4 regions of the Barrientosiimonas humi genome follow, and region 1 is predicted to be linked to each of the others. Evidence: predicted binding sites of a transcription regulator. Region 1 holds the regulator's gene; each other region holds the start of a gene.
The links. Region 1 encodes LexA, which represses DNA repair genes until DNA is damaged. Its sites were predicted from a motif close to TCGAACANNTGTTCGA; they were not measured.
Positions count from the first base shown of each region.

Region 2: FB554_RS07670 (HNH endonuclease signature motif containing protein) is a predicted target of LexA. The motif match lies at 5,012-5,027, and genes of this name have one in related genera.
Region 3: FB554_RS05780 (HNH endonuclease signature motif containing protein) is a predicted target of LexA. The motif match lies at 4,458-4,473, and genes of this name have one in related genera.
Region 4: FB554_RS11425 (HNH endonuclease signature motif containing protein) is a predicted target of LexA. The motif match lies at 3,517-3,532, and genes of this name have one in related genera.

Region 1 covers NZ_VFOK01000001.1:917,449-924,445, reverse strand. The annotation lists gene nrdR (transcriptional regulator NrdR) at 1-379, opposite strand, end outside; gene FB554_RS04360 (LysM peptidoglycan-binding domain-containing protein) at 739-1,134, opposite strand; gene lexA (transcriptional repressor LexA) at 1,430-2,146, shown strand; gene FB554_RS04350 (NAD-dependent protein deacetylase) at 2,172-3,032, opposite strand; gene FB554_RS04345 (LysR family transcriptional regulator) at 3,073-4,017, shown strand; gene FB554_RS04340 (ComEC/Rec2 family competence protein) at 4,084-6,486, opposite strand; gene FB554_RS17555 (ComEA family DNA-binding protein) at 6,491-6,997, opposite strand, start outside.
Region 2 covers NZ_VFOK01000001.1:1,639,847-1,646,843, forward strand. The annotation lists gene FB554_RS07655 (ABC transporter permease) at 1-748, opposite strand, end outside; gene FB554_RS07660 (replication-associated recombination protein A) at 895-2,454, opposite strand; gene FB554_RS07665 (GNAT family N-acetyltransferase) at 2,637-3,437, shown strand; gene FB554_RS07670 (HNH endonuclease signature motif containing protein) at 3,557-4,990, opposite strand; gene FB554_RS07675 (HAD family hydrolase) at 5,177-5,797, opposite strand; gene aspS (aspartate--tRNA ligase) at 5,778-6,997, opposite strand, start outside.
Region 3 covers NZ_VFOK01000001.1:1,234,038-1,241,034, forward strand. The annotation lists gene FB554_RS05765 (DUF3090 domain-containing protein) at 1-230, shown strand, start outside; gene FB554_RS05770 (SCO1664 family protein) at 233-1,021, shown strand; gene mshC (cysteine--1-D-myo-inosityl 2-amino-2-deoxy-alpha-D-glucopyranoside ligase) at 1,166-2,464, shown strand; gene FB554_RS05780 (HNH endonuclease signature motif containing protein) at 2,491-4,389, opposite strand; gene FB554_RS05785 (maleylpyruvate isomerase N-terminal domain-containing protein) at 4,712-5,371, shown strand; gene FB554_RS05790 (PAC2 family protein) at 5,378-6,226, opposite strand; gene metH (methionine synthase) at 6,468-6,997, shown strand, end outside.
Region 4 covers NZ_VFOK01000001.1:2,434,604-2,441,600, forward strand. The annotation lists gene FB554_RS11420 (zinc-dependent alcohol dehydrogenase) at 80-1,264, shown strand; gene FB554_RS11425 (HNH endonuclease signature motif containing protein) at 1,455-3,419, opposite strand; gene FB554_RS11430 (exodeoxyribonuclease III) at 3,732-4,514, opposite strand; gene FB554_RS11435 (hypothetical protein) at 4,539-4,895, opposite strand; gene FB554_RS17375 (hypothetical protein) at 4,907-5,065, opposite strand; gene FB554_RS11440 (MFS transporter) at 5,092-5,964, opposite strand; gene FB554_RS17380 (hypothetical protein) at 5,968-6,126, opposite strand; gene FB554_RS11445 (LuxR C-terminal-related transcriptional regulator) at 6,185-6,856, opposite strand; gene FB554_RS11450 (ATP-binding protein) at 6,853-6,997, opposite strand, start outside.

The DNA.
Region 1 (6,997 bases):
CGCTGGCGAAGCGCAGGTAGGCCACCTCGTCCAGCGCGCGCAGCGGCCCCAGGATCTCCAGCCCGACGTCGTGCGCGTCGATCTCGGCCAGCCCCTGGGAGCGGATGCTCTCCTCGACCTGCTGCGCCAGCAGCGCCAGGTCGTCGTCGGAGACCGGTCGGCCCTGGCAGGCCTTGCGGACCCCGGCCAGCACCTTGCCGCGGGCGAACGGCTCGCTCGCCCCCGAGCGCTTGACCACGGTCAGGCTCGCGGTCTCCAGGGTGCTGAACCGCTTGCCGCAGGCCGGGCACTGGCGGCGCCGCTTGATGCTGGTGCCGTCCTCGGACGTACGACTGTCGACGACTCGGGAGTCGTCGTGGCGGCAGAACGGGCAGTGCATCGGGCACCTCCTTCGCGCGGTTCGATCGGGTCCGGGAGGGCGCTCCACGAGGCCGGTTCGGGGGAAAACCTGGGGACGGACGGTGGAAAACCGGCCTCCGGCTGTGGATGTCCTTGTGGACTAGATGTGGAGAACTTACACGGCTGTAACTACTAGATATAGGGAGGTTAGGACGCTTTGGCCCGACGCGCAAGGCCGCGCCGCGGCGGCCTGCGTGTCGCTCACCACGTCACCCGCGCACCACCCGCTCAGGCGCCCGGAACGGCGGGAGAAGTGGACGTGGCCGGTGACGGAGGAGCCCGTCACCGGCCACGAGATCGAGGCTGTCGCCGCGCTCGGGCGACTGACCTGCACCCTGCTCAGGGCGCCGGGATCACCAGCTGCTGACCGCTGGAGACCTGCAGGGAGTTGAGGCCGTTGGCCACCTGGATCTGGGCGACGGCCGTGCCGACCGGGACGCCGGGAAGGTGGGCACGGGCCAGGTCGGACAGGGTCTCCCCGGAGCTCACGGTGACGACCTGCTGGGCCTGCGCTCCCCCAGCGGTCGCGCTGATGGCCGCGCCGACCAGGATCGCCAGGACGACCACGGCGAGGGCCAGCGCGCGGCGGCCGCGGCGGGTGAGCCGGAAGGCCGCGGGGCGGGCTTCCTGCTGGGGCAGCGGCGGCACGACTCGCAGGTGCCGGCGCCGCGCGGGCTGGGCGGACCCGAACCGCGGGTGCGGGGCGATGGCCGGCGTGACGGTGGCGGCGCTCATGTCTTCCTCCAAGGACGGTGACGAACTCGACGAACAAGTGTGCGATGGAACGTCTGTACGATGTATAGCACGGACGTTCGAACGGCTCAAGGCCTCGCGCGGCCGGCTCGGCCGGGAGACCCCGCCGACACGCGTCGTACAGGTGTTTGAAACCTGCTGCGGGTCTTCATAGGCTGTTCGCACAGTCACCAAGACAAGCAGCGACCACCGACAGCCCCTCGCCGACGACGACCGGTCCGGCGCCAGCGGGCACCGTCACCGGCCGCGGCGCGACGCGGAACGAGGACCGAAACCCATGGCCAAGATCCACGAGATGCCCGAACCCGACGGGCAGGCCCTGACCACGCGTCAGCGCAAGGTGCTCGAGGTGATCCGCAACTCGGTCGACCGCCGCGGATACCCGCCGAGCATGCGCGAGATCGGCGACGCCGTCGGCCTGACCTCACCCAGCTCGGTGGCCCACCAGCTGACGATGCTCGAGCGCAAGGGATACCTGCGCCGTGACCCGATGCGCCCGCGCGCCATCGAGGTGATCGCCCCCGGGCAGAGCAAGCGCGAGCGCGGTTATCGCGGCCGCTCGGTGAGCCAGGCGAGCGAGAGCCTGGTCGACGAGACCGGCCTGCACGACGACCACCCCGAGGCCGAGTACGTCCCGGTCGTCGGCCGCATCGCCGCGGGTGGCCCGATCCTTGCCGAGGAGGTCGTCGAGGACGTCTTCCCCCTCCCCCGCCAGATCGTCGGCGAGGGTGACATGTTCCTGCTCAAGGTGGTCGGCGACTCGATGGTCGACGCGGCCATCTGCGACGGCGACTGGGTGGTCGTGCGGCAGCAGCCGACCGCCAGCAACGGCGACATCGTGGCCGCGATGCTCGACAACGAGGCGACCGTCAAGACCTTCAAGCGCACCAAGGGCAAGGTCTGGCTGATGCCGCACAACGAGGCCTACGAGCCGATCGACGGCAGCGACGCCACCATCCTCGGCAAGGTCACCGCGGTCCTGCGCCGCGTCTGACCGCCGGGCCTACCCGGCGCGGGCTCTACGCCGCGACCGCCTCGACGAGCCTGCGCAGGGTCGGCCCCAGCGGGGCGTCCACCTTCACGTCGATCAGGTCGTCGGCCCGGGTGACGCCGTGGGTGATCGCGGCGACCGGGATGCCCTCGCGGGCCGCGTGCCGGGCGAAGCGGTAGCCCGACATGACCATCAGCGACGAGCCCAGCACCAGCAGCGCCCGGGACCGGTCGACCGCCTCGAAGCACGCGTCGACCACCGGCCGCACGACCGACTCGCCGAACATCACGACGTCGGGCTTGAGCCGGTCCGACCGGCAGACCACGCACGCGGCGATCCGGAAGCCGGCCACCTGCTCGTCGGTGAGCACGACGTCGCCGTCGGGCCGGACCTGACCGCTGATCTCCCGGTCGAAGTGCGGGTTCGCCCCGGCGAGCCACTCGTCGACGACCTCGCGGGCGTACCGCTCCCCGCAGTCGGCGCAGACGACGAACGACAACGACCCGTGCAGCTCGGTGACGTCGCGCGCGCCCGCCTGCTGGTGCAGCCCGTCGACGTTCTGGGTGATGACCGCGCCGACCAGGCCGAGGTCCTGTAGCCGCGCGACCGCGCGGTGCCCGTCGTTCGGCTCGGCCGCGGCGAACCTCGGCCAGCCTGTGTACGCCCGCGCCCAGTAGCGCTGTCGCGCCGCCGGGCTCCGGAGCAGCTCGGACACGGTCATGGGGGTCACGCGCCGCTCGCCGTCGGCGCCGCGGTAGGCCGGGATGCCCGACTCGGTGGAGATGCCGGCGCCGGTCAGCACGCACACGTCGCCGCCGCGCACCAGCCGGACGAGCTCGTCCCACAGGCCCGGCGCCAGGGCCGGGTCAGGGGTGGTGGAGGTCAGCACCCGACCAGTATCCGTCAGCGAGAACGTAGGATCCGGAGGCATGATCGACGCCGCTGGGCTGCGCGTGATGCGCGCCATCGCCGAAGAGGGCAGCTTCACCGCGGCGGCCGCGTCGCTGGGCTACTCCCAGCCCGCCATCTCCCAGATGGTGCGCCGCCTCGAGGAACGCACCGGAACCGTGCTCGTCGAGCGCATCGGGCGCAGCGTGCGGCTCACCGAGGCCGGCGAGGTGCTCGCGCGGCACGCCGTGCCGGTGCTCACCGCGCTGGACCGGGCCGAGGGCGAGATCCGCGCCATCGCGGGGCTGCAGTCGGGGCGGGTGCGTCTCACCGCGTTCCCGTCGGCCGCCTCGACGCTGGTGCCGCAGGCCCTGGCGCTGGTCAAGCAGCGCTTCCCCGACGTGCGGGTCGCCTTCACCGAGGCCGAGCCGCCCGAGGCGCTGGCCTCGCTGCGCGCGGGCGACTGCGACGTGGCGGTGACGTTCGTCTACGACGGTGACACCCTGCCGCGCGGCGAGGACGACCTCGACCCGTTCTCGGTGCAGACGCTGCTCGAGGACGAGGTGCGCATCGTTCTCCCCCGCGACCACCCGCTGGCCGCGCAGGAGCGCGTCGACCTCGCCGACCTCGACGAGTCGGCCTGGATCGCCGGCTGCCCGCGCTGTCGCGGTCACCTGCTCTCGCTCGCGCAGCAGTCGGGCTTCGAGCCCGAGGTGGCCTTCGAGACCGAGGACTACGTCGCGGTGCTCGCGCTCGTGGCCGCGGGCCTCGGGGTGGCGCTCGTGCCCGAGCTGATCCTGCGCTCCACCAGCAACGACGGCGTGGTCGTGCGGCCGATGAACCCGCCCAACCGCCGCACCGTGCAGCTGGTGACCACCCCCGACCTCGCCCGCGTGCCCGCGGTGCAGGCGACCGTCGAGGCGCTCGCCGAGGCGGCCAAGCAGACCGGTTGCCGGCCCGACGTCGAGGCGGCGCCCGCGGGCTGAGGCCTCGCAGGGTGAGGCCCCGCCGGTCGAGCCCACGGGCCCGGCCCGGTCGCGGCGCCCGTCGCGTCATCGTCGGCTCACCACCGACCCGCGCCCCTCGCGCACCACGACCGCCAGGTCGCCCCCGCGGTCGGTGCGCACGGCGAGCGTCCCGGAGTCGCGCAGCGAGCCGAGCAGCCGCGGCGCCGGGTGCCCGTAGTCGTTGTCGGACCCCACGCTGATCAGCCCGTACGTCGCCCGCACCTGGCGCAGCAGCGCCGGGTCGTGGTTGGACGAGCCGTGGTGGGCCACCTTCATGGCCAGCACCGGGGTGGGGTCACCGAGGCGGGCCAGGGCTCGCCGCGTCTCGCGCTGCGCCTCCTGCTCGGCGTCGCCGAGCAGCAGCAGGCGTACGCCCGCGACGCGCACGTCGAGCACCACCGAGCCGTTGTTCTGCAGCGAACCGGTGCGGATGGTGCGGCCCGGCCACAGCACCGTGGCCTGCACCCGCCCCCAGGACAACCGGTCCCCGGCGCGCGCCTCGGTGAGCGGTACGCCGGCGGCGGCCGACGCGCGCACCACGAGCGGACCCACGGTCGGCTGCTCGGCGGCGCCGGAGTCCTCGGCGCGGACCGGGGTGGTGACGACCTCACCGACGCCGCGTCCGTCGAGCAGGGTCGGGAGGCCGGTGACGTGGTCGGCGTGCAGGTGGGTCAGGACGACGGCCTCGACGCGGCGCACGCCCAGGTCGTCGAGGCACCGGCCGACGGCGGCCTCGTCGGGTCCGGCGTCGATCACGAGCGCCCGGTCGGGGCCGGTGCGCAGCACCGCGGCGTCGCCCTGGCCCACGTCGCAGACGACGAGCACCCAGCCCGGGGGTGGCCAGCCCGGCTGCGGCAGCGGCCACACGGCCGCCGAGACCAGCAACGCGCAGGCCAGCACGACGACCGGGTGCCGGCGGCCGCGCACGACCAGCCGCGGGCCGGTGAGCAGGGCGAGCAGCACGAGCGCGGCCAGCAACAGCGCCCCGGGCGGACCCGCCGGCCAGGGCAGGTTGCCCCACGGCACCTGGGCCGCCAGGTGAGCGACGGCCGCGATGCCCCAGGCCGGCAGGCCGGCGACCCAGGCGATCGCGACCCCGAGCGGCAGGGACAGCGGAGCGAGGAGCACCACTGCGATGCCGCCGAGCGTGGCGGGCGCGACGAGGGGTGCGGCGAGCAGGTTGGCCGGCACGCCGACCACGCTCACCGAGCTCTGCAGCAGGACGATGACGGGCGCGCACATCGCTTGTGCCGCAACGGGAATCGCGATCGGCTCCCCCAGCCAGGCGAGCCTGCGCGGCAGCGCTGATGCGATCCGCCGGCCCCAGCTGCGGGCGAACAGCACCAGGCCGAGCGTGGCCAGCACGGACAGCGCGAAGCCGTACGACGCCGCGAGCCACGGGTCGATGACCAGCAGTCCGACGACGGCGGCACCGAGCGCGGGTGCCGCGGCGCGGGGGCGGCCCGAGCTGGTGGCGAGCAGCCCGACGACCCCCATGGCCGAGGCGCGCACCACGCTCGGCTCGGGTCGGCACAGCAGCACGAAGACGGCCAGCGCCACGAGGCAGACCGGCAGCCGGCCACGGCGCGGGATGCGCAGCCAGCCGCAGCACCACACCACCGCCAGCAGCAGGATCGAGACGTTGGCGCCGCTCACGGCGGTCAGGTGGGTCATGCCCGTCGCCCGCATGTCGTCGACGAGGTCGCCCGGCAGCCGCGAGGTGTCGCCGATCACCAGCGCGGGGACGAGCCCGCGGGGGTCGGCCGGCAGCGGGTCGGTGGCCTCACGCAACCGCTCGCGCAGCACCTCGACGGCGCGGAAGGGCGCCGGGGCGTCGGCCACGAGCCGGGGCGGCCGGGACACCGCGAGCACGGCCGTCTCGGCCGCTCCCGGGTCGGGCTCGGACAGGCGTCCGGTCACGAGAACCGTTTGGCCCCAACGCATCTCGGCCCACGCCTCGTCGCCGAAGACGAGCACTCGGGCGCCCGAACCGCTCTGCTCCCCGCGGCCGGCGACCTCGCGCACGGTGAGGGTGAGGACGTACATCGGGTCGTCGGCTCCGGCGGCGTCCGAGCGCCTGCTGACCAGCCGGGGGTCGGTCGCCAGCGAGGCACGCACCGTGACGGTCGCGCGCTGGGCGGTCAGCTCGTCGACCAGGCCGACCTGGGCGGTGGCCTGGTGCAGCCCGGTGGCGAGCGTCGTGAGCGACGTCGCGGCGAGGCACAGGGCGGCGATGCTGCGCGCGCTGCCGAGGTCGCGCCGGGCCAGCAGCAGCGCGGTGGACCCGGCGGCGACCGCGGTCGGCAGCAGGACGGCCGGGGTCAAGCGCAGCCCGACGAGCACGGCGATCCAGGCGCACCCGGCCGGGAGCAGCAGCCGGACGTCGAGCCGGCGGACGGCGTCCGCCGCGTCCGCCGCGTCCGGCTCGTCGCTCTCGTGGTCGGTCACCGCCTCAGACGGTGACCAGCGGCCGCACCTGCTCGAGCAGCTTGTCGCCGATGCCGCTCACCTCGCCCAGCTCGTCGACCGACGTGAACCGGCCGTTGTCGGTGCGCCACTGCACGATGCGTGAGGCGAGCACCGGTCCGATGCCCGGCAGCGTGTCGAGGGCCGCCGCGTCGGCCTGGTTGAGGTTGACCGGCCCCGTCGCCGGACCGGCCGCCCCGGGCGCGCTGCCCGCGGCCCCGCCCGGCGGGGCGCCGCCCGCACCGGGCGCCCCGCCGGGTGATCCTGGGAGGCCGCCGGGGGCGGGGGCTCCGGGGGCCGGGGTCACCTCCTCCCCCGGCTTCGGGACCACGACCTGCTCGCCGTCCGACACCGGCCGGGCCAGGTTGACCCTGGCCAGGTCGGCGCCGTCACGAGCGCCGCCGGCCGCGGCGACCGCGTCGCGCACCCGCGCGCCGGGCCGCAGGGTCACCACGCCCGGGCGTGCGACCTGGCCGACCACGTGGACGAACAC
Region 2 (6,997 bases), 720 kb from region 1:
TGGGCAGCATCTCCTTGAACAGCACCCGCCGTGACGGGGCGCCGAGCGCACGCGAGGCCTGGACGAACTCCCGCTCGCGCAGCGACAGCACCTCACCGCGGATGAGTCGGCACAGGCTCGGCCAGCCGAAGACGACCAGGATCGTGACGAGCGAGGCCATACCGATGAGCGCCCGTTTGTCGTCCTCGATGAAGCCACTGGCGTCGGGGCTGCCGAAGCGCGCCATGGCGATCGGGACGATGGCGAACGCCATGATCAGGAACGGCAGGGAGAGCAGGAAGTCCACCCACCAGGAGATGACGCGGTCGACCCAGCCGCCGAGGAAGCCGGCGAGCAGGCCCATGGTGATGCCGATGAGCAGCGTCATCGTCGCGGCAAAGATGCCGACCAGGAGGCTGGGACGAGCTCCGTGCACCCAGCGGTAGAACAGGTCGCGGCCGGTCTGCGGCTCGACGCCCAGCGGGTGGTCGGGGGTCGAGGTGATGGTCGGGAGCGTCGTCGTCGGGTCGATCAGCAGCACGTCCGGCTGGTCGTTGACCCCGACGATGTTGGTGATCTGGGTCTGGAAGATCGCCATCAGGACGAACAGCGTGATCACCACGAGGCAGACGATGGCGATCTTGTCCTTGCGCAGCCGCTCCAGCGCGATCTGCGTCGGCGACTTACCCTCCCGCGGCGCAGGCCCTTCAAGGGCGACGTCTTCGCCTTCTGCGACAGCGGTTTGCTCCGCTCCCGGCGGGATGCTCATGCGGCCTCCGTGACCTCACTCGGACAGCCGTTGTAGGCCATCCGTTCACCTCTGGACAGTGACGCCGCCCGTCCCCCGTGGTTCGACGCCGGGTTCACAGTGCCACAGCGTGAGACGGCTCACTCCGAGGGAGCGATCAGGGTCACTCAATCGTTATCTTGCGGTCGCCCCTGGGTCTCGCCGCGAATCGTCCGGCGCAGCGTCGTCCAGCGCGGACCGATGCGCTCCTCCCACCCGCGATCGGTCGGGTGGTAGTAGTCCGCCACCTCGGCGAGGTCGTCGGGGAGGAACTGCTGCGGCCCCACGCCACCCGGCTCGTCGTGGCTGTAGCGGTACCCCTTGCCGTGGCCGAGCTGTTCGGCGCCGGAGTAGCTCGAGCCGCGCAGGTGCACCGGGACGGCACCGCCCTTGCCGGCCCGCACGTCCGCGATCGCGGCGTTGATGCCGCTGTAGCTGGCGTTGGACTTCGGCGCCAAGGCGTTGTGAACCACGGCCTGGGCCAACACGATTCGCGCCTCGGGCATCCCGATCTGCGCCACCGCGTGCATCGCGGCGACGGCGGTCTGCAGCGCCGTGGGATCGGCCATGCCGACGTCCTCGCTGGCCGCGATCACGATGCGCCGCGCGATGAATCGCGGGTCCTCGCCCGCCTCGAGCATGCGCGCGAGGTAGTGCAGCGCCGCGTCCACGTCGCTCCCCCGCATCGACTTGATGAGCGCGCTCGCGACGTCGTAGTGCTGGTCGCCGGCCCGGTCGTAACGCACAGCCGCCACCGCCAGCGCCTGCTCGAGAGTCTCCAGCGAGATCGGGACGGGCGAGCCGTAACCGCCCGAACCTCCACTGCCAGAACCGGCCGAACCTCCTTGTCGCGCAACGTCTTCCGCGACTCCCGCGGCCGCCTCGAGCGCGGTCAGCGCCGCCCGCGCGTCACCGCCGGACAGCCGCACCAGCTGCGCCTTCGCGTCGTCCGCGAGGGCGAATCTGCCTGCCAGGCCTCGTGATTCGGTGAGTGCGGCATCGATCAGGGCGGCGACGTCGTCGTCGCTCAGCGACTGCAGCCGCACCAGGATCGAGCGCGACATCAGCGGCGAGATGACGCTGAACGAGGGGTTCTCCGTCGTGGCGGCGACCAGCACCACCAGCCGGTTCTCGACCCCTGGCAGCAACGCGTCCTGCTGCGCCTTGCTGAACCGATGGATCTCGTCGAGGAACAGCACGGTCTGCCGGCCGTACAGGTCTCGATCACGTGCCGCCTGATCCATCACGGCGCGCACGTCCTTCACGCCTGCGTTGATCGCCGACAGCTCCACGAACGCCCGACGAGGCGTCGCCCGGCCAGCCTCGCGACCTGCGCCCCCCGGCTCCCCCGCAAGGTCCTGTTCTCCCGCGCGGTTCTGTTCCCGCGCACGGTCCTGTTCCCCACCAGAGGTCCGTTCTCCCGCACGGTCGTGCTCCCCCGCACGCGCCACGAGGTGCGCCAGGGTCGTCTTCCCGGTGCCGGGCGGGCCCCACAGGATCGCCGACACCGGCCCGGCGGCGCCCTGCACGCCCTCGACCAACCGGCGCAGCGGACTTCCCTGCCGCAGCACGTCGCCCTGCCCGCGCACCTCGTCCAACGACCGCGGCCGCATCCGCACCGCGAGCGGCGCCGACGCCTGCGCCGCCCCGGACTCCGTCGCCGCACTCGAGAACAGGTCATCGCTCACGCCGACACGCTAATGACCAGCACACACAACCCCACCGACGCCCCGGCGCCCACCGCGCGCTGCGTAGCGCGTGCTGCGACACGGGCACACACACGGGCCCCGACGGCCCACCACGCGCTGCACGCTGCGGCACGGGCACCCCACGGACGTCCCGGCGACTCCCGCGTGCTGTGATCTGCCTCGTGCAGCACGTGGACGTCGAACCGCTGGAAGTCGCGCCGGAGCCGATCACCACCCAGCGGGCGCTCGAGAAAGCCAGCCAGCACGACCCGTACGTGCTCTACGACGGGGCGCTGGCCTCCGGTGACACGGGCTACCGCTGGGGCAGCGCCTACGCCCTGCGCACCATGCCGCACTCCCCGCGGCGACGCGGGCCCCGCGGCACCGTGCTCGGCCCCGACGATGCCGACGCCGCCGAGCTGCTGGCGTGGATCGCCCGCACGCGTCCGTGGGGCGACCTCGCAGGCATCTCGGTCGAACGACACCGCGAACCCACGCTGCACGAGCACTTCGTCGTCGGTGACGGCGGCAACTGGGACTGGTGGTGGAGCACGGTCGCGCCGCCACGGACCCCCGGCCAGGACCTGGTGGTCCCGCTCGACGACACCGCCGACGCCCAGGCCATCACGGCGCTCAACGAGATCGGCAACCCGACCGCCGAGTCGGAGCCGGGCACGGGACGCACCGAGCTGTGGGCCGGCATCCGCGACGAGCTGGACCCGTCCCGCGTCATCGCCGCGGCGGCGCTGCACCGCTCGCGGACCGGCCACGGAGTGCTGACCGGCATCGTCGTCGACCCGGCCCACCGAGGCCGGGGCCTCGGCCGCGCCGTCACCGCCGCGCTGACCCGCGGCTGCATCGAGGCGGACGGCGTGGCGACGCTCGGGATGTACGCCGACAACGACACGGCCCGCAGCCTCTACAGCAGCCTCGGCTACCGCGTGGCCCACGAGTTCGCGAGCCGCGCCATCACCCCGCGCTGACCAGTGCCCTCCGCGCTCGCTGCCGGCAATCGGGCAGCGGCCACCCGCCAGGGTCCGTGGGCGCACCTGAACCCGGGTCGGCACCGCAGCGCTCACCGTCGTCACCATCTCGCTCTCCCCTACTCGCGTCGGTGGATCTGGACGGTCTTGCGGCCGTCGGGGCCGGTGGTGATGGTGGCCCGGGTGCCGGGTTTGTGGATGTCGCGGTGGTCTCGCCCGCACAACGGGACCGCGTGCTCCAGGTCGGTGGCCCCGCCCCTGGACCAGGGATGCTCGTGGTGCAGCTCGGTCCAGGCGAACGGGCTGTCACACCCCAGCACCGCGCACTGGTCATACCTCGTAGCCAGCGCGGTCCGTTGCGCCTCGCTGAAGAACCGTTTCGCCCGACCCAGGTCCAACGGCTGCGACGCCCCGCCCAGCACCACCGGCACGATCCCGGCGTTGCACGCCAACCGGCGCGCGTCCCCCGCGGAGATGTCGTGCCCGGTGTCCAGATGCGCCGCGGCCAGATCCGCCACCAGCTGCTCCCGGGTCATCGTCACCACCACGGTCGCGGCGACCTTGCCGGGCAACCGATCGGTCGGCAGATGCTCCAACAGCTCCACCAACGCCAGGCCGTACCGGTGCGGCCAGTCCACCCCCACCCACGACCCCCGCCCAGCGCGGCCGTCCGCGGCAGCCGCGGCGCCGGCCGAGGCCGTGCCGCTGGCCGGGGCCGGTGCGCTCCTCGCAGCGCCGGTGGCCGTGGCCCCGGCGCGGGTAACCCCGTCGCCGGTCGCGCCCGCGGCGCCGGTGCCGGTGGTGCTGCCGCGGCGGGGCGCGGCGAGCTGTTGCACGGCCTTGCGCAAGATGTCCCCGGCCAGGCGGGGCAGCACGAACGACCCGGACACCGTGCCGTCGCTGTTGTCATGCATGCTCAACCGGCACCGGCCCAACGCCGAGGCTTCCTCCCCGCGCAGGACCTGGTCCTCGTGCTCATCGACCGCCTGCTGATCGGGCTCGACCACGGCCAGCGCCCGCCGGGCCGCACCCCGCAACCGGGCCGGGCTCATCCGGGCCGCGTCAGCGACCAGTGACGCCTCGACCCGCGCCACCTGCTCCGCGGTCAAACCTTCGGGCAGCTGCTTGATCGCCCACGCGATCACTGCCGCGTGCTCCGGCGACACCGCCCCCTCGGCCAGGGCCTGCCCGGTCACCGGCAGCACCGACTCCAACGTCTCAGCCAGGTCGGCCTCCCGGGTCGCGGCACCACCGGTGGTGTGCGTCCGGCTCGCCAACCACGCCCCGGTCGTGGAGAACCCCGACCGGCGCGCGACCTGAGACCGGTTCGCGCACGCCACCAACCGCAGCCGCAACGAGGCCACCCGCCGGGACAGACGCTCCACCTCCGAGACCGCCCGCCCGACCGCGTCCGCCTCGGCGACCACCGTCGCGTCCGGCTGATCACCCAGGGCGTCCAACGTCGCGTGCAGCTGCGCCAACGCCGCCGCCACCGTCAAACGCTCCGGGACAACACCCCCGGTCGCCGGTTCCACCGTCGTGGTCGCGGTCATGGCCTTCACCCCCCTGGTGAATCGCACTGATGTTCGATACCAGGAACACTAGACCCGGCCACCGACAAGCCCCCCGAACCCGCGCCATACCGGGGAAATCTCGGTGAACCAGGGTCTCGATACGGCCTCGCCCCTCGGCCTACTCGACCGCCGTGTTGTCGGCCTGCTCGACCGGCTTGAGCCGGCCTACGTGCGTATGCCTGCCTCGCGCAGGATGCGGCGCAGGCCGGCCACCCCAGCTGCGGGATCGTGGCGGTAGGCGCGGATGCCGAGCGTGCTCGCGGTCTCGACGTTCGCCGCGGAGTCGTCGATGAAAACCGTTGCGGCAGCGTCGATCCCGAGCTTGTCGAGCACGATCTCGAAGTATGCCGGCGAAGGCTTCATCGCCCCCAGCTCGCTGGAGTAGAACACCCCGTCGAAATGCTCGTCGTAACCCAGCGTCTCGCGCATGAACCGTACGCGGTGGTCCTGCTGGTTGGTGGCCAGGTAGCACGGCGTCCCCGCGGCGCGCACCTGCGCAATCAGCTCGAACGCCGCACCGTCGACGTCGATGTCGTCCCACAGCGACAGCACGTCGTCGGCGTCGACGCCCAGCGCCCTCCCCTGCAGCACCTCGGCCACGGCGTCGCGGAACGGCCGCTCCCCGCGAAGCGGCGCGAGCTCAGCCTCGAACACCGCGTCGGCGAACCCCTCTCCCCCGATCGCCGTGAGCCGCTCGAACCACCCGACCCGGGCGTGCTGCAGGACGCCGTCGGCGTCCCACAGCACGGCCCGGGCGAGCGGAACGTCAGTTCCCTTGCGTGCCAACGCTGTTCGACTCCGGCTCGACTCCGTCGGTCGCGCCCGGCCCTGTGTCCGAGCCGCCGGCCGAAGCCGCACCCGAAGCCGCGCCCGAGCCCGCGCCCGAACCCGCCTTCCCCGCGTCGCCCTTCGGCTCCGGCTTCGCGTCGACCCCAGCCTCCTTGCGCTGCTGCGCCGTGATCGGAGCCGGTGCGGCGGTCAGCGGGTCGTAGCCACCGCCCGACTTCGGGAACGCGATGACCTCACGGATCGAGTCGGTGCCGGCGAGCAGCGCGCAGATGCGGTCCCAGCCGAACGCGATGCCGCCGTGCGGCGGCGCGCCGAACGCGAACGCGTCGAGCAGGAAGCCGAACTTCTCCTGCGCCTCCTCCTCCGACAGGCCCATCACCGCGAACACTCGCTCCTGAATGTCCTTGCGATGAATGCGGATCGAGCCACCGCCGATCTCGTTGCCGTTGCAGACCATGTCGTAGGCGTAGGCCAGCGCCTCGCCCGGCTCCTGGTCGAACGTGTCGAGGAACTCGGCCTTCGGCATGGTGAACGCGTGGTGCACCGCGGTCCACTTGCCCGACCCGACGGCCACGTCACCCGAGGCGACCGCGTCGGCAGCCGGCTCGAACAGCGGCGCGTCGAGCACCCAAAGGAACGACCAGGCGTCCTCGTCGATCAGCCCGACGCGCCGACCGATCTCCAGCCGCGCGGCGCCCAGCAGCGCCCGCGACGACTTCGCGTCACCGGCGGCAAAGAAGATGCAGTCACCCGGCTTGGCGCCGACATGCGCTGGCAGCGCAGCCTTTTCGGCGTCGGACAGGTTCTTCGCGACGGGCCCGGTGAGCTCGCCCTCCTCCGTGAGCAGGACGTACGCCAGCCCCTTGGCTCCGCGCTGCTTGGCCCACTCCTGCCACGCGTCCAGCTGCCGCCGCGGCTGGCTCGCGCCGCCGGGCATGACCACCGCACCGACGTACGGCGCCTGGAACACCCGGAACGTCGTGTCGGCGAAAAGCTCTGTGCACTCGGTCAATTCGTTGCCGAAGCGCAGGTCGGGCTTGTCGGTGCCGTAGCGCGCCATCGCCTCGGCGTAGGTCATCCGCGGGAACGGCGTCTCGATCTCGACACCGATCACCCGCCACAGCGCCTTGGCGATCGCCTCGCCCAGCTCGATGACGTCCTCCTGGTCGACGAAGGACAACTCGATGTCGAGCTGGG
Region 3 (6,997 bases), 320 kb from region 1:
ACGACGCGGAGGTCGAGCTGGAGCCCGACCTCGAGGGCGAGGGCGTCATCGAGGTCACCCCGCCCGACACCAACGTGCTCAAGGTGTCGCTGAGCGCCTCGGCCGCGCGCGAGTTCGTCCGCCGGTCGCTCGCGATGGTCGCGCAGGGCCGGCCGCCGTGCCCGTTCTGCGGCGGTCCGCTCGACCCGACCGGTCACATCTGCCCCCGCGCCAACGGCTACAAGCGCTGACCTTGGCCCTGCTGCGCGAGCTCGCCGACGGCGAGCTGGAGATCGAGGGTCGGCTGCTCGACGCCTCGAACCTCGCGCTGCGCGTGTGGGTGGGGGAGTCGCGCACGAGCGCGATCTACAAGCCCGTCCGCGGAGAGCGCGAGCTGTGGGACTTCCCCGACGGGACGCTCGCCGCCCGCGAGCGCGGGTCGTACCTCGTCTCCCGGGCCGGCGGCTGGGACCACATCCCCGAGACCGTGCTGCGCGACGGGCCGCTCGGCCCGGGCTCGGTGCAGCGCTGGGTGGGGCCGCTGGAGTCGACCGTGGTCGACCTGCCCGTGGGCCTCGTGCGGCTCGACGCGGTGGACGAGGTGCCGGAGGACTACCTGCCGGTGGTGGGGGTCGAGCTCGGTGACGGAACGCCGATGGCGGTCTCGCACGCCGACGAGGACCAGCTCGCCTCGCTCGCCGTGCTCGACGCGGTGCTCAACAACGCCGACCGCAAGGCCAGCCACCTCATCGAGGACGGCGACCGGCTCTGGGCGATCGACCACGGCGTCACGCTCAACACCGCGACCAAGCTGCGCACGGTGCTGTGGGGGTGGGCCGGCGACCCGCTGCGCGAGGCGGACGTGGAGCGGCTGCACCGGCTCGAGGCGGCGCTGTACGACGGGCTCACCGACGAGCTCGCCGACCTCATCACCGCGGCCGAGATCGACGCCCTCGGCGCGCGGGTGGAGCGGCTGCTGGCGAGCGGGGTGTTCCCCGAGCCGGACGGCGTACGCCACCCGCTCCCGTGGCCGTTGTGGTGACGGTGCGCGGGTGGGCGCGGCGCGGCTGAGCGCGCCGCACACGGTACGCGGTGCGCCGCCCACGGTGTTGCGCCGCTCACACCCGGGCCGCTTCGGGGCACCGAGGCGCGGGTTCGTCGGTGTCGAGCCGTAGGCTCTCGACACGTGGAGTCCTGGCCCGCCCCGTCCGTCCCCGCCCTCGCCGATGCAGCGCCGGCGCTGCGGCTGCACGACACCGCGAGCGGGACGCTGCAGCCGGTCGAGGGGAGCGACGGCACCGCGCGGATCTACGTCTGCGGCATCACCCCCTACGACGCCACCCACCTCGGGCACGCCGCGACCTACGTGACGTTCGACCTGGTCGGCCGGCTGCTGCGGGCGAACGGCCTGCGCGTGCGCTATGCGCAGAACGTCACCGACGTCGACGACCCGCTGTTCGAGCGGGCGGCGCGCGACGGCGTCGACTGGCGCGACCTCGGCCGCGAGGAGGTGCAGCTCTTCCGCGACGACATGACCGCCCTGCGCGTGCTGCCCCCGGACGCCTACGTCGGGGTCGAGGAGTCCATGCCCCGGCACGCGGCGCGGGTGAGCGAGCTGATCGAGTCGGGCGCGGCGTACCTCCTTCCGCTGCCGGACGGCGAGGCCGCGCAGGCGAGTGACGCCGCTCGGCCCGGCGACGAGCCCGGCCACGACGTCTATCTCGATCTGGCGCGCTGCCCGGACTTCGGCCACCTCAGCGGCTGGACGCGCGAGCAGATGCTCGACGTCTACGCCGAGCGCGGCGGCGACCCCGACCGCCCCGGCAAGCGCGACGTGCTCGACCCGCTGCTGTGGCGGGCCGCGCGCGACGGTGAGCCCTCGTGGCCGGGCCCCGACGGCGCCGGACCCGGCCGGCCCGGGTGGCACCTGGAGTGCACGACCATCGCCCTGGACGAGCTCGGCCCGGGCTTCGACGTGCAGGGCGGCGGCACCGACCTGGTCTTCCCGCACCACGAGATGAGCGCGGTGCAGGCCGAGGCGCTGCCGGGGTCGCCCGCCTTCGCGCAGGTCTACTCCCACCAGGCGATGGTCGGTTATGACGGCGCGAAGATGAGCAAGTCGCTCGGCAACCTGGTGCGGGTGTCCGACCTGCGCGCGCAGGGCGTCGACCCGATGGCAGTCCGGCTGGTGCTGCTCGACCAGCACTACCGGCAGGAGTGGGGCTACACCGACGAGCTCCTCTCGGCGGCGCAGGCCCGCCTGGACCGGTGGCGTGAAGGACTGCTCGGCCACCCGGCGTGCGACCGCGCGCTGGTCGCCACCGTCGCCGAACGGCTGGCCGACGACCTCGACAGCCCCGGCGCCCTCGCGGCGATCGACCGGTGGATCGGGGAGCACCCCGACGGCGCCGACGACGGCTCGGACGTCTCGGTGGCGGACGCCGTCGACGCGCTGCTGGGCGTCGAGCTGCGACCCGAGGGCTGAACCGGGTAGCAGCACGGCCAGAGCCCTCACGACTGCGGCGCGTTGCGCCGCGCCGCACCCTGCCGCCCGCGCCTCCGACGCCGCCACGGGTCGAGCCGCCGCCGGCCCCCGCCCGGCACCTCCTCGGCGGTGAGCGGCGCCGGGTCCTGGACGCCTTCGATCAACCCGGCAAGGCCGGCCTCCAGCCGTGAGATCTGCGCCCCGGGCTCTGCCGTGTCGGCCGGGTCGTCATAGCGCGCCGGATGCGTCGAAACCTCTTGTCCTGTAAGGGTTTTCCAGCGCAGCTCACCGGCCGGTCCGGGCGTGACCGTCCACCACCGCCGCGTCTTGGGGTTGTGGTGGCCGCGGTGCAGCGCGATCAGGTTGTCGGGGTGGGTCGCGCCATCGGCCGGGCGTTCGGCGCCGGCCTGCCACTCGCGCACATGGTCCAGGTCGGCACCCACGGCGGAGTACTCGCACCCGGGGGCGCGGCACCGTCCGTCGCGGGCGATGACGTACTCACGCATGGCCCGCGTCGGCACGTAGCTGCGCGTCGTCTCGATCGCCGTGCCGGACGCCGGATCGGTGACGATGCGGCGCAGCGTGGACCCTGCTTGCACGGCGACGCGGCGCACCTGCGCGGCGGTGAGGAATCCCCGACCCGGTGCCTCGGCCACGCGGTCGTCGAGGCCGAGCAGGGTGGACAGCGAGACCACCACGTGCACCCGCCCCGGCGGCGCGTCACCCAGCAGCTGGTCGTCGGGCACCGTGCCGTGGACGAGCAGGTCGGTGGCGAGGTCGGAGCGCAGCTGTGCCAGGGTGCGCGGGTCGCCGGCCTGGCGGGCGGTGCGGGCGAGACCATCGATGCGCTCGTGCGCCGCGAACACCCGGTCGGCCTCGGCGCTGAGGTCGAGGTAGGCCATGCCGTGGTCGCCGGGCGACACCTTCACCTCACGTCGGGAGCGGGCCTGCGCCTGCACCCGGTCCGCGTCGCGGTCGGGCGGCAACGCCGAGGCCACCGACCGCGCCAGCCGCTTGCGGAACGTGTCCTGCGAGACGCCGCCGAGCTCGACGAGAGCCGCTGTCTCCGAGGCGAATCCGTCGGGTACGCCCTCGTTCGCGTGCCCGGCGCGGTCACCGGGGCGGTCGTCGGGGCGGTCGTCGCGGCACTCGGTGGGGCCGGGGTCCGTGGTGGAGAACCGCGGGAACGTGCGGTGCCCTCCCACCCGGGGATCCGTGGCGTCGGTCGCGGTCCCGTCGATGGGCCGCAGGGTCGAGCGGGCGACCTGGTCCGCCGTGAGCGGGTCGAGGTGCTTGGTCTCCTTCAGGACCGTGCTCGCCCGGTGCAGGGTGGTGGTGCCGCTCGCGACCCGGGCGCGCAGGTATCCCGCGCGCTCGTCGGTCGCCGACGCCAGCGCGACCCGCTCGAGGCACTGGGTGATGGGCAGCCCCGTCAGCAGCTGCAGCTCGGTGGCGACGGCGGTCCGCGCCAGGGCGCCGCGCGCCTTCCTGCGGGACGTCGGATCGCGTTGCCCCAGGTCGAGATCGGGATCGCACTCGACCGCGGCGAGCAGGCGCCGGGTGCCCTCGAGCTCGATCGACTCGGCCCAGGACTGCACACCGCGCGCGACCCGGATGAGCTGTCCGGCAGCCCTGCGCGCCTCGGCCGGGTCGTCGAGCGGGTCGGGCCCGCCCGCCACCACCGTCGGCCCGTGCAACGGGTTCGACCGGGGGAGGATGCTCCGCCTCGGCGGGCCGGCCCCGTCGCGCGCACCGACTCCACGTCGCGTGGCGTCTGCGTCGCTGACCGCCGGACGCTCGGCGATCGCGTCGATCGCCTGGACCAGCCAGTCGACGACGTGGTCGGGCAGCCCGTCGAGCGACACCACCCGCGCCGGCAGCACGAAGCTCGGCTCGACCGTGTCGACCAGGTCCTGAACGCTCATCGCACCTTCCCCTGTCTGCGCCGGCGCTGCCCCCGAGACCCGTTGTCGTGCAGTGACGGCGCCGCGTTCCGTACGTCTGTTCGAAGACTAGGTGCGACCACCGACAAGCCCCCGAAACAGTCCTACGAGACCTGTCGACCCGCGGCCTTGCCCGGCTGTCCGCATGGTTCGGACAGCGCCCGGCAGCAGCGGCCTCGGTCTTGCGTCGCTCCCGAGCCAGGTGGGTGTCCGCATGGTTCGGACAGGCTGCCGAACATCCCGGGCGGCGCAGGGGAGGCCTGTGCGGGGTGGCCCTGTCGGTGGCCGGGCCTAGCGTCGTGCCATGGCACTCACCATCGACATCGACGCCGGGCGTACGGCGCTCGTGGACTCGATCGACAGCCTGCTGGGGGTGATCGACGGCCTGAGCGAGTACGACCTGTTCGCCCCGTCGCGGTGTCACGGCTGGTCACGCCTCGACGTCGTCACGCACCTGGTGTTCGGCGGCACCGAGATCCTGATGGGCCTCGCGAGCCGCAGCGACGATCGCCCGACGGTCGACGCGGCGAGCTACTGGCGGTCCTACGCGCAGCTCACGAGTGACGACGACCCGGTGGAGGAGCTGATGGCGCAGCGGCGCCGCGCGATGAGCTATCGGCGGCCGGACTCGGTGCGGGCGCACCTGCGCGACGTGTTCGGGGCCGTGCGCACCGGGGCCGTGGCGCTCGACGACCGGCACGTCACCTGGCAGGGGCAGACGTTCACCGCCGGTGACTTCGCCGCGAGCTGGGCGGTCGAGCACGCCGTCCACCACCTCGACCTGCGCCTCGACGACCCGCCGGCGCCCACGGCCCTGCGGCTGGCCCGGGCAACGGTCGACGCGCTGCTGTCGGTGCCCACGCCGCCCACGTGGGACGACACAAGAGCGGTGCTGATCGGTGCCGGGCGGCTGCCGGCCGCGGACGACGGGCCGCACCCGGACGAGCTGCCGGCGCTCGGCTGAGGCGGTTCAGCCGTGGTCGTCGTCCCGCCGCCGCAGGTATCGCTCGAACTCGCGCGCGATCGCGTCGCCGCTGGCCTCGGGCAGCTCGGTGGTGTCCTGCGCCTGCTCGAGCGACTGGACGTACTCCGCGACCTCCTCGTCGGACTGCGCCAGCTCGTCGACGCCGTGCTCCCACGCGCGCGCCTGCTCGGGGAGATCGTCGTGACCGATGAGCGTGTCGAACAGCTCCTCGAGCCGGGTGAGCAGCGCCAGGGTCGCCTTGGGCGAGGGGCTGCCACCGGCGTAATGAGGCACCGCGGCCCAGCACGACAGCGTGGCCAGCCCGGCCTGGTGCGCGGCGTCGACGACGACGCCGACGATGCCGGTGGGGCCTTCGTACTGGCTCGCCTCGAGGTCGTAGCGCTGCCGGGTCTCCTCGTGCTCGGAGGTCACCGTCACCGGGATGGGCCGGGTGTGCGGCACGTCGGCGAGCAGTCCGCCGAGGGTGATGAGCGTGCCGACCTCGCACTCGGTCGCCAGGTCGATGAGCTCCTGGGTGTAGGTCATCCACCGCATCGACGGCTCGATGCCCTGCACCAGCAGCACGTCACGGTCGAGCGGGGTGTCCTGGGCCAGCAGGATGCGCGTCGTGGGCCAGCGGACCTTGCGCTCGCCGCCCTCCTGGACGGTGCGCGGCCGGTTGACCTGGAAGTCGTAGTAGTCCTCCGGGTCGAGCGCGGCTACGGGCTCGGCACCCCAGGTGCGGGCCAGGTGGGTGAGCGTCGCGGAGGCGGTCTCGCCGGCGTCGTTCCACCCCTCGAACGCCGCGATCATGATCGGGTCCCGCAGCTCGGGCAGGTCCTCCAGCTGGATCACGGCGGGCGTCCTCCTCGGGTGAGCGGTGCAGGGCACCACCCTAGGCCGATCCGACCCGTGGTCCGTGCGGCAACCGCGGCGGCGCGCCTCGTAGCATGGCGGGGTCCCCGAGCCGGAGGTCTTCTTGCCCACCGCGACCCCCACCGCGACCGACGCCGCGACGCCCCCTGGGGCGGCGAGCCAGTCGCCCGACAGCCAGTCGCCCGACCAGGCGTCCCGCCAGCCCGACCGCACCGACGAGCTGCGCGAGCTGCTCGGTCGGCGCATCCTCGTGCTCGACGGCGCGATGGGCACGATGATCCAGCGGCACAAGCTCTCCGAGGAGGACTACCGCGGCGAGCGTTTCGCCGACTGGCCCTCCGACCTGCGCGGCAACAACGACCTGCTGTCGCTCACCCAGCCCGACCTCGTCCGCGCGATCCACCGCGACTACCTCGAGGCCGGCTCGGACATCATCGGCACCAACACCTTCAACGCCCAGGTCATCTCGATGGCCGACTACGGCATGGAGGAGCTGTCCTACGAGCTCAACCTCGCCTCCGCGCGCCTTGCCCGCGAAGCCGCTGACGAGATGACGGCGAGCACGCCCGACCGCCCGCGGTTCGTCGCCGGGTCGCTCGGCCCGACCAACCGCACCGCGTCGATCTCGCCCGACGTCAACGACCCCGGCAAGCGCAACGTCTCGTTCGACGAGCTGGTGGACGCCTATCTGGAGCAGGCCCGCGGCCTGGTCGACGGCGGGGCCGACCTGCTGGTCATCGAGACGATCTT
Region 4 (6,997 bases), 1.5 Mb from region 1:
ACCGTACGGATCCGGCCCGTCGCACAACGCACCCGGACGGGTGGCGACCCGAGCGGGGGCTCGTGCCTATGGTCCGACCATGCGAGCACTCACCTGGCAGGGACTTCAGGACGTCCGGGTCGAGGAGGTTCCCGACCCGGTGCTGCAGGAACCGACCGACGCGATCGTGCGGGTCACCTCGACCGCGATCTGCGGGTCGGACCTGCACCTCTACAACGTGCTCAAGCCGTACCTGAGCCCCGGCGACGTGCTCGGCCACGAGTTCATGGGCGTGGTCGAGGAGGTCGGCAGCGGCGTGCAGAACCTCTCGGTCGGCGACCGGGTGGTCGTGCCGTTCAACATCTCCTGCGGCCACTGCTGGATGTGTGAGCGCGGGCTGTTCGCGCAGTGCGAGACGACGCAGAACGTGCAGCAGGACAAGGGCGCGAGCCTGTTCGGGTTCAGCAGCCTCTACGGCTCGGTGCCCGGCGGGCAGGCCGAGCGGGTGCGCGTGCCGCACGCCGACTTCGGCCCCGTGCGGCTGCCGCAGGAGCACTCCGACGAGCGGTTCCTCTATCTGTCCGACATCCTCCCGACGGCCTGGCAGGGCGTGGAGTACGCCGACGTCCCCGAGGGCGGGACCCTCGCCGTGCTCGGGCTCGGCCCGGTGGGGCAGCTGGCCGTGCGGGCGGCCAAGCACCGGGGCATCGAGCGGGTGATCGGGGTCGACCTGGTGCCCGACCGGCTGACCAAGGCGGCCGCCGCCGGCGCGGAGGTGGTCGACCTCCAGGGGGTCAAGGACGTCGCGGAGACATTGCGCGAGCTCACCGACGGTCGTGGGCCGGACAGCGTGCTCGACGCCGTCGGCATGGAGGCGCACGGGAACCCCGTGTCGGAGAAGGTGATCGCGGGGGCGAGTCGCCTGCCCGGCCCGCTCGCACGTACGGCCATCGAGAAGGCCGGCATCGACCGGCTCGCGGCGCTCACCACGGCGATCTCGGCCGTGCGGCGCGGCGGCACGGTGTCGATCAGCGGTGTCTACGGCGGGATGGCCGACCCGCTGCCGATGATGCAGATGTTCGACAAGGGCATCGCGCTGCGGATGGGCCAGTGCCACGTCCGCCGGTGGACCGACGAGCTCCTCGACATCGCCCGGCAGCCCGACGACGTGCTCGGCCTCGAGCAGCTGGCGACCCACCGGGTGAGTCTCGAGGACGCACCGGAGATGTACGACACGTTCATGAACAAGGACGACGGGTGCCTCAAGGTCGTCCTGACGCCCTGACCCCGTGACGCTGTGGGGGGTCTGACGCCGTGAGGGTCTGACGCCTGGACCTTGGCGCCCAGCGGCTCTGACGCCTGGGACTTCGCGCCCAGGGCCTCAGACGCAGTGGACCTCTGGCGCCCAGGGCCTCAGACGCAGTGGGCCTCGGCGCCCTGGGGCCGCCGAGGCTTGACCAGGTGCCCCGGACGCCTCATCCGGCGCGGCGAGGCGGGTCGGTCCGGGGCCGAAGCATCGGCGTGAGCTGGTCGAGGCGGCCCTTGGTCAGGTCCCAGACGACCCGGCCGTCGACCAGCCGCCCGAGCAGACCGTCGCGGTGCACGATCGTGTGGTGCCGCGAGCACAGCAGCGCCCCGTTGTCCACGTCGGTCGGGCCGCCGGCCCACCACGGCACCAGGTGGTGCACCTCGCACCAGTCCGGCGGCCGGTCGCACCCGGGGAAGGTGCAGCACCGGTCACGATGGACCACCGCGGTGCGGGCACGGCCGACGAACAGCCGCTCCTCCTGGCCGAGGTCGATGATCCCACCGTGCGAGCCCAGCACCGCCGGGATCACTCCCGCGTCGCAGGCCAACCGGCGCAGCATCGAACCGGCGAGCAGCTCCCCGGCCTGCGTGCGGCCGGTGCCGGGCAGGAACCGCACCCCGACGCTCGACCCCTCGAACGGACCCGGGACACCCTGCAGCGTCTCCAGCCCGACCGTGACCACGACCTTCGGGTGCGAGGTCACCGAACCCTTTCCGGCGCCGGGCAGCGCAGCAGCAGCCCGCTGCACCAGCTCCATGAACGCATCCGCCCGCCGCTTCGGCGCACTCCGCGGATCGCGCACCGGCCCACGCTCCTCCGGCGCCTCCGGCTGATCCGGCGCTTCCGTGCTGTCTTGCGCTGCCGAGTTCTTCGGCGACCCCGAAGTTCCCCACTGCTCCGCCTGCTCCGGACACTCCGCGTTGTCCGGCGATCTCGGCTTCTCCCGCGCGACCGGATCCGCCGGCAGCCCTCCTGGCGGTGATCCGGTCACCGGGGGTTCTCGATCCGCCGCTTCCTGCCCCTCGGCCGGAGGCGAGCCTCGGCCAGGCGTGTCCTGAGAGAGCGCTCCCGCCGTCCCGGCCGGACGGGGACGAGCCTGGTCCGGCGAACGTGTCCCGCGAGGACGGTCCTGGTCGGCCCCGCGAGGCCGGGCGGCGCCGTCCGCCGCACCCGCACCGGCACCCGCACCGGCACCCGCACCGGCACTCGCGGCCCCACCCGCACCAGCACCCGAGGCGCCTATGCCCGGCCGCGCGCCGGGGCAGTGCATCGGGTCCGGTGCAGACAGTTGACCGATCGCCTGCGCGACGATCGCGGCGTTGCCCGGGGACAGCTCAGCGACGAGCCGCACGAGGCCGGACGGAAGCTCGTACATCGTCAGCGACTCCGCGCGCTGCGCCGCCTCCTCGGACCGGTCCAGCTGCTCGGGGTCGTAGCGCCCGATCAGCTGCTTGGTCAACGAGCGGCGGTCGGCATCTGTGGCGTCGTCGCCCAGCGCCAGGAACCACGACAGCACCTCGGCCCGCGACGCGGTCGGCAGCAGCGGCGTGATCTTCGGCGCCTCGCGCAGCGCGGAAGCGGCGGCCCGGACGCTCACCACGTCGCCCGAGACGACCTCGGCCAGCAGGGCGCGACCGGTGGGGTCGGACAGCACGACCGGGTCCACCTCCTCGACGCTGTCGCCGGCCGACTCGTTCGCACCGTCGTCTGCGTCGGGGCCGTCACCAGCATCGGGATGCACGAACGGCACCAGGCCCGTCGACATCGCGATCTCTTCGGCCACCACAGCCACGCGCCGCGCCTGGCTCGGCTCGACCCCCGGCCCGAGCCACTGGACCCACTGGCACGCGTTGGCCGCGACCGACTCGCGCACCACGCCGCGACTGATCGCCTCCACCGTCACCGCGACCAGCAACGACTCACCCTTGCGCGTCATGCTCAGCCCGGCCTGACCCAGCTGGGTCAGCTGATCCTCGGACAGCTGGTGCAGCACGGCCGGCGCGGCCGCGACCTCCTCCAGCACGTCGGTCAGCCGCTGCAAGAGGTCGACGCCGGCACCGGGCGCAGGAGCCGGCACGGTGGACTCGCTGGCGGGAGGCAGCCGGACGGGACGCTGCGGCGGATCTGCCATGTGCTCCATGCCCCTGGCCCCCTTCCCCGAAGCCCTGCGGGCCGCCCCTCGACCCGGTGCCCGCCGCGGACGCCAGGTCCGGGCGATGCGCCCATCATCGAACACGCGTACGAGTCATGTCAAGGGTTTGAGAACCTGAATCTTGTTCGCTCTCAGCGGAATTCGAGCATCATGGGCCTATACCAGACACCACTGACAACGCTCGGAGCTCGCTTCCGAGACGGGGTGGTGCACCACGCGCCCCAGTGAAGAGCCGCCCACGAAGTCACCCGGTTCGAGCGCCGGGGCGCCGGCGCCCGCGCGCACGCCGCGCTACGACCAGCGCACCACCAGCGGCGCGTGATCGCTCCACCGCTCGGCGTAGGTCGGCGCGCGCCCCACGACGACCTCGACCGGGCGCTCGGCGAGGGGCGGGCTGGCGATGGCGTAGTCGATGCGCCATCCCGCGTCGTTGTCGAACGCCTTCCCGCGCCACGACCACCACGTGTAGGGCCCGTCGACGTCACCCGCCTGCCGCCGGCCGAGATCCACCCAGCCGCGCTCGGCCCAGCCCGTCAGCCGCTCCTGCTCCTCCGGGAGGAAGCCGGCCTTGCCGCGGTTCCCCTTCCAGTTCTTCAGGTCTCGAGCGGTGTGACAGACGTTGAGGTCGCCGGTGAGCACCACGTGCTGGTCGCGCAGCTCCTCCAGCCGCCCACCGATCGCATCGAGGAGCGCGAACTTCTCCTCCTGCACCGGCGTCCCCGCCTCGCCGGTGTGGACGTACGCCGAAAGCACCGTCAGCGCGGGCCCACCGGGCACCTGCACCTCGGCCTCGATCCAGCGGCCCTGCCCCTGCGCCACCGGCAGGTCCACGGCGGTCCGAGCGATCGGCCCCCGACTCAGCACCGCCACGCCGGCCCGTCCCGACACGCCCTCGGCGTACGCCAGGTGCCAGTCTGCGAACGGCGTCCCGGCGAGCGCGGACTCGAGCTGGTCGCGGGTCGCGCGGACCTCCTGGAGGGAGAGCACATCGGGCTCCTGGGCGGCGAGCCAGGCGAGTCCGCCGCGTCGCGCCGCGGCGCGAATTCCGTTGACGTTGGCGGTGATCAGCAGCACCGCTGCATGCTACGAGGGGGCGGTTCAGGGCCAGCCGACGGCCACGATCACGTTGAGCACCGCGAGGTAGCCGGCGGCGTTGGCGAGGCCGATCGCCCGGCCGCCGCGCTGCTGGCGTCCGCGCCCCATCTCGGCGCACGCCAGCACCGCGACGGCGATCAGCAGCTTCAGCCCGACCTTGTTGTGGTCGAGCACCTTGTCGAGCGCGCTGGCGCTCTCGCCTAGACCGACGAGCACGACACCGCTGAGCAGCTGCGCACGGGCGCCCCAGGTCATGAGCGCGCTGACCCGCGGCGAGGCGGCCACGGCGAACCAGCCACCGACCAGCGCGGCCATGCCGAGCAGGTGCACGATGACGAGGATGTCGTAGACCACCTTCATTGCTGCGGAGCCTAGCGACGCGCACCGTCCGCCGTGGCACGCCACGGCAACAGCGCACCGGTCACGAGCAGCACCCCCGCCCCGACCGCGATCCCGGTGCGCAACCCCGCCAGCGCCGTGACCAGCCCGCCCAGCGCGATGAACAGCGGCTGCACGGTTCGGGTCGCCACCGACCACGACATCCCGACCCGCGACATCAGCTCGTCGGGGGCACCGTCATCCGGTACGACGCGAACGTGGGGTTGAACAACCCGGCGAAGAACAGCAGCAAGGTCTCGGCCGCGGTGACCAGCACGAACCCGGCGGTGCCGGGCGGCGCGACCACCAGCAGCGGCATCCAGACGGCCCGGAGGGTGCCGGCCCCCAGCAGCACCGCCCGCTCTCCCCACCACCGCACGGCTCGCGGCGCCAGCGTCGCGCCGACCAGTCCGCCGAGCCCCGAGACGCCGAGCAGCAGGCCGTACTGCCACGGCGCCAGCCCCAGGTCGCGCAGCACGAGCACGGCCAGCAGCGGCGAGATGAGCATGACCCCGCCGCCGAACAGCAGGGCGTTGCAGAACAGTGCCCGCAGCCCCGGGTGACCGAGCACGAAGCGCCAGCCGGCCGCCATCTCGGCCCGCCAGTGCTGGTCGGCCTGCCGCGCCGGAGGGTCGGGCTCGGGGCTGCGGAGCCGCCGGATCCCGAGCGCCGAACCCAGGTAGCTCACCGCGTCGACCGCCAGCACCAGCACCGGCCCGAACGCGCTCGCGAGCGCCCCGCCCGCGGGTGGGCCCAGCGTGAAGCCTCCCCACATCGTGCTGTCGAGCCGCGACTGCGCCCAGACGCGGGCGTCCGGCGCGACGAGCCCCTTGAGGTGCGCCCCCGCCGCCGCGGCGAACGACACGGTCGCGAGCACCTGCAGCGCCCCCACCACGCACAGCTGGGCGAACGTCAGGCGCCCGAGCCACCACGCCACCGGCACCGACAGCAGAGCCGCGGCCGCGAGCAGGTCGGCCGCGATCATCACCGGGCGTTTTCGGCGGAACTCGATGCGGCTGCCCAGCGGCAGCGCGACCAGCGCCGTCGTGATCGCCTAGACCGCACCGAGCACCGACACCTGCCAGTCGGCCACCGCCAGGGTGAGCACCGCGACCAGCGCCAGACCGCCCGTGGCGACGCCGGAGCCGATCTGGCCGAGGGCGTACGCCAACCACAGCCTGCGGAAGTCGCTCCGCCAGTCGGTGGTCAGCACGGGCCGACCGTAGACGCCAGGACCGACAACCGCCGCCCGCGCCAGCCCAGCCCGGCGCTCAGAGCAGGCGGCGCGACATCGCCCAGCTGGTCAGCTCGTGCCGCGAGGACAGCTGCAGCTTGCGCAGGACCGACGACACGTGCGTCTCGACCGTCTTGACCGAGATGAACAGCTCCTTGGCGACCTCCTTGTACTGGTAGCCGCGCGCGATGAGCCGCATCACCTCGCGCTCGCGCGCCGAGAGCCGGTCGAGCTCCTCATCCACCTCGGCGATCTCGCCCGCCGCCGCGCCGAACGCGTCGAGCACGAACCCGGCCAGCCGCGGCGAGAACACCGCGTCCCCCTCCGCCACCCGGTGGATCGCGCTGACCAGGTCGGTCGGCGAGATGGTCTTGGTGACGTATCCCCTTGCGCCAGAACGGATCACGGCGATCACGTCTTCAGCAGCGTCGCTCACCGACAGCGCCAGGAATCGCACCGGCCGACCCTTGTCGGTCTCGACGCCCGCACACCCAGGGGGTACGTCCGCGCCGCCGCGACCCGACCCGCCGGGCAGGTGCACGTCGAGCAGCACGACGTCGGGCCGCACCTCGCGGATCACCTCGATCGCCCGATCCACGTCGGGCGCCTCGCCCACGACCTCGACGCTGTCGTCCAGCTCGGCCTTGACCCCCGACCGGAACATCCGGTGGTCGTCCACCAGCACCACCCGGACCGGTTCGCCGCTCATCCGCTCTCCTCCTCGCCGCCACCCTGCGCTGCGGCTCGTTCCTCGCCGCCACCCTGCGCCACTCGTTCCTCGCCGCCACCCTGCGCTGCGCGCTCCTCGCCGCTCATACCCTCTGTCGCGCTCGGTCGCACTCCGCTCCGG